Regions from separate parts of the Amycolatopsis camponoti genome, predicted to be linked through region 2. Evidence: predicted binding sites of a transcription regulator. Region 2 holds the regulator's gene; the other holds the start of a gene.
The links. The regulator HspR, encoded in region 2, represses chaperone genes until heat shock. The targets are predictions, from matches to a motif close to ANNTTGAGTNNNNNNNACTCAANNT.

Region 1: lon (endopeptidase La) is a predicted target of HspR. The motif match lies at 1,117-1,141, and genes of this name have one in related genera.

Annotation. Positions count from the first base shown of each region.
Region 1 is NZ_CABVGP010000003.1:1,559,615-1,562,003, forward strand. Features, by position in the region: gene lon (endopeptidase La) at 1-1,102, opposite strand, end outside; gene AA23TX_RS44020 (SAM-dependent methyltransferase) at 1,203-2,057, opposite strand; gene AA23TX_RS44025 (GNAT family N-acetyltransferase) at 2,128-2,389, opposite strand, start outside.
Region 2 is NZ_CABVGP010000003.1:713,809-716,197, forward strand. Features, by position in the region: gene AA23TX_RS39820 (ABC-F family ATP-binding cassette domain-containing protein) at 1-794, shown strand, start outside; gene AA23TX_RS39825 (heat shock protein transcriptional repressor HspR) at 897-1,322, opposite strand; gene dnaJ (molecular chaperone DnaJ) at 1,328-2,389, opposite strand, start outside.

The DNA.
Region 1 (2,389 bases), 850 kb from region 2:
CGGGAGGGCCCGCGAGGGCGAGCACCGCACCGGAACGCCGTCCGCCGACCGGGCCGAGACCCGATTCCGCGCGACGCTTCCGGACGGCCAAGTACTCGATGATGCGTTCCTTGACGTCGTCGAGGCCGGCGTGGTCGGCGTCCAAGATGGCCCGCGCCGCCGCGATGTCGTAGCTGTCCTCGGTGCGCTCGTTCCAGGGCAGCTCCAGGACGGTGTCCAGCCAGGTGCGGATCCAGCCGCCCTCGGGAGACTGCTCGGACGTGCGGTCCAGCTTGTCCACCTCGGCCAGCGCGGCCTTCTTCACGGCGTCGGGCAGCTCGGCACCTTCGACGCGGGCGCGGTAGTCGTCGTCCTGCGCGGTGCCGTCGAGCTCACCGAGCTCCTTGCGGATGGCCTCGAGCTGGCGGCGCAGCAGGAACTCCTTCTGCTGCTTCTCCATGCCCTCGGCGACGTCCTTGCGGATCGTGTCGGTGACCTCGAGCTCGGCCAGGTGCTCCTTGCTCCACTCGAGCGCCTTCTCCAGGCGCGCGCTGACGTCGAGTGTGGTCAGCAGCTCGAGCTTCTGCTCGGTGTCGAGGTACGGCGCGTTGCCGGACAGGTCGGCGATCGCGGAACCGTCTTCGACCTGCTGGACGGCGTCGATCAGCTGCCAGCCGCCGCGCTGCTGGAGGATCGAGATGACGACGGCCTTGTACTCGGCCGAAAGCTGCGCGGTCCGGTCGTCGGTGGTCTCGGTGGCGTCCTCGGCGTGCACCCAGCGGGCGGCGCCGGGTCCGTCGGCCATCCGGCCGACGAGCGCGCGGCCCGTGCCGCGCAGCAGGACGGCCGCCTTGCCGCCGGGCACGCGGCCGATGCGCTCGACCGTCGCGACGGTGCCGAACTCGGCGTACTCACCGTGGACGCGCGGGACGATCAGGACCTCGGCCTTCGTGGCGCCGGTCGACCGGATGCCCGGGAAGGACGCCTGGCTCGGCGTGTTGGCCTGGGCGGACTCCACCGCGGCCCGCGTCTCGGTGTCGGTGAGGTCGAGCGGGACGACCATGCCCGGCAGCACGACGTCGTCATCGAGCGGGAGCACGGGCAGGAGGCGGGTGTCGGACATGTGCACTCCTCGTGTAGTTGAGTCTGCCTAGCTCAACTCTCCGAAGGGTGTGTTTGTTTCCGATGGTGCGTTCGCCCACAGCGATCAGGAAAACCGCAGGTCAGGAGCCTGGCTTCTCCGCGATCCCGCACCACGCGTACGGCCGCGCCTCCGCCTCCAGCGCGTTGAGCTTCCGGTCCGGCCGCCAGTCCGGCAGGTGCACGATGCCTGGTTCGAGCAACGGCCAGTCACCGAACAGCGGCTCGATCTCCTCGCGGTCGCGCAGCCACACCGGGTTGCTCGTCTTCCGGTACTGCTCGACGAACCAGCGCAGCCCCGCCAGGGTCTCGCCGGTCCCGTCGCCCTCGCTCATCTGCGAGATCGCCAGCCAGCTCCCGGGCGCGAGCTTGTCCCGGTACGCCTTCAGGAGGCCGATCGGGTCGTCGTCCGGCCCGACGAAGTGCAGCACCGCCATCATCATCAGGCAGACCGGCTTCGAGAAGTCGATGAGCCGCTTCGTCTCCTCCGCGCGCAGCACGGCCTTCGCGTCGCGCATGTCGGCCTGGACGATGCCCGCCCAGTCCGTCGCCGCCTCCTCTTCGAGGATCAGCGTCGCGTGCGCGACCGCGACCGGCTCGTAGTCGACGTACACGACCGTCGCGTCGTGGTCCTCGGGCAGCTCGGCCTCGACGACCTCGTGCACGTTCCCGGCCGTCGGGACCCCGGAGCCGAGATCGATGAACTGCCGGATCCCCGCCTTCAAGGCCGCGCGGACCGCGCGGTTCATGAACTCGCGGTTCTGCTTCGACCCCGGGCGCACCAGCGGCCACTGCTGCTCCATGCGCCGGCCGAACTCGCGGTCCACGGCCCAGTTCTGCGTGCCGCCCAGGTACCAGTCGTAGATCCGGGCCGCGGACGGTTTCTCGGTGTCGACGCCTTCGGGTGCTCTCGGCGCGGAATCCCGCTGATCGGTCACTTCCGGCTCCCCTCGCTGCTCCGGGCGCCAGCCTATAAGGACTGGCGAGCAGGGGTAATCCGCCAGTCGTTCACCGAACGGCTGGTCGACGCTGCCAGTACGTCCACAGCGGCCGGTAGCCCTGCGCGTACCAGAACGGCGTCGACAGCGGGTTCGCCGCCGCGTGGTGCAGGAGGACGACGTCGGCGCCCTCTTCGTCCAGGACGTGGTGGGCGTGGGTGGCCAGCGCGGTACCGACGCCGGACGACCGCGCCTCCTTCGCGACGGCCAGCGACGACAGGTAGCCGACGCGGTCCGCCGCCACGCGGGCGCTGATCCAGCCGGTCTCGCCC
Region 2 (2,389 bases):
CGCTCGCGGTGACGCAGGCACGCGACCGGCTCAGCACGAGCTGGCGACCGGACAAGGGCACCGGACGGCACCAGCGCCAGTCCCGCGCCCCCGGCGTCGTCCAAGCGCTCAACCGGGAACGGGCGGCGCTCGAGGCGCACCGCGTGACCGTGCCCGAGCCGCCGTTGTCGTTGCGGTGGCCCGATCTCGGCTCCGGCGCTCAGGCGCTGGTCCGCCTGCACGACGTCGGCGTCGCCGGCCGCCTCGCCAGCCCGGTGACGCTGTCGCTCGACCGCGGCGACCGGCTGCTCGTCACCGGCGAGAACGGCGCGGGCAAGTCGACGCTGCTGTCGGCGCTCGCCGGCGAGCTCACGCCGACGACGGGGTCGGTCCGGCACCTGCCCGGTGCGAAAGTGGCGTTGATCGGCCAGGAAGTCCCCGCGTGGCCGGAAGAAGTCACCGCTCGCCGGTTGTTCGAGCGCGCGGGCGTCCCGTTTTCGGCCATGGGCCTGCTCGACGCGGAAGCCCTGCGGACCCCGGTCGGCCGCATGTCCCAGGGTCAGCAGCGGCGGCTCGACCTGGCACTGCGGCTGGCCGGACGCCCGGACGTCCTCGTCTTCGACGAGCCGACCAACCACCTGTCGGCCGTGCTCGTCGAGGAGCTGACCGAGGCTTTGCTCAAGACCCCGGCCGCGGTGGTCGTGGCGACGCACGACCGCCGGATGCTGACGGATCTCGCGACCTGGCCCCGGCTGCACCTCTACTGTGCCGATCGTTACCAATCCGACCACAGCCACGGCCGAACGGCTTCGTAGCAACGACTACGTGCCGCGGCGGGGTCGGCCTACCTTTGGCTGGATCGGTAACGCACGAAGGCCTCCCCGGTCACCCGGGGAGGCCTTCGGTACGTCGGAAAGTCAGCGGCGCTTGGGACGCCAGACGACCATCGCGGTCTGCTGGTTGAGCGGCACCAGGTCCCGGCGGTAGGACGCGTGCGCCGCCGCGGCGGCCTGTTCGCCCGCGACGTACGCCGCGGCCAGTTCCTCGGTCAGCTCCGCGAGCCGGGCCCGCAGCGCGTCGACCTGGTTCTCCAGCTCGATGATGCGCTTGATGCCGGCCAGGTTGACGCCGTCCTCCTGCGACAGGCGCTGGACTTCGCGCAGCAGCGCGATGTCCCGCATCGAGTAGCGCCGCCCGCCCCCGGAGGTGCGGCCCGGTGACACCAGGCCCTGCCGGTCGTAGGTGCGCAACGTCTGCGCGTGCATCCCGGCGAGCTGGGCCGCCACCGAGATGACGAACACCGGGGTCTCTTCGTCGCCTTCCTGGGGGATCCCGCCGAACATCCCACTCACCTGCCTTCGAGCAGCTCAGTGATCTCGGGCCGGGGGTCGTGCCCGGCCATCGACTCGGCGTACGCCTGCAGTGCTTCGCGCGCCTTGTCGTCCAGTTTGGCGGGAATCGCCGCCTGGAGGGTGACGAGCAGGTCACCCTGCGAACCGTCACGCTTGGCGATGCCCTTGCCGCGCACGCGCAGCACCCGCCCGCTCGCGGTGCCGGGCGGCACCTTGAGCGAGACCTTGCCCTCGAGCGTCGGCACCGTGATCGTGGTGCCGAGCGTGAGTTCGGTGAAGTCGACCGGGACGGTGATCGTCAGGTCGAGCCCCTTGCGCCCGAACAAGGCGTGCGGGGCCACGTGCACCCGGACGTACAGGTCGCCCGCCTGCGCGCCACCCCGGCCCGGCTCGCCCTGGCCGGCCAGCCGGATCCGCTGGTCGTCGTCGACGCCCGACGGGATCCGGACGGTCAGCGTGCGGGTCCGCGTGCTGACGCCTTCGCCGCCGCACTCGGGGCACGGGTCGTCGATGATCTGCCCGCGTCCACGGCAGTCGCGGCACGGCTCCGAGAACGCGAACGCGCCCTGACTGCGGCTGACCAGCCCCGAACCGGAGCAGGTCGGGCAGGTCCGCGGCGAGGTGCCCGGCTTCGCGCCGTTGCCGCCACACGTCGAACAGGTCGCCGGGCTCGACAGCCGCAGCGGCAGGGTCGCGCCCTTGACCGCCTCGGTGAAGTCGATCCGGACGTCCGTTTCGACGTCGGCCCCGCGCTGCGGCCGGTTCGCCGTCGCGCCCGCCGTCGTCCGGCCACGGCCGAACAGCCCGCCGAGGATGTCGCCGAGCCCGCCGAAACCGCCCTGCTGACCGGCGCCGGCCTGGCCGAAGATGTCGCCGACGTCGAAGCTGCCGGTGCCGCCGCCACCGGGGAAGTTGAACCCGCCCCCGCCGCCGAACAGCCGCCGCGCCTCGTCGTACTCCTTGCGCTTGCTCGCGTCGGAGAGCACGCCGTAGGCCTCGGAGACCGCCTTGAACTTCTGCTCCGCCTGGGCGTTGCCGGCGTTCGCGTCCGGGTGGTT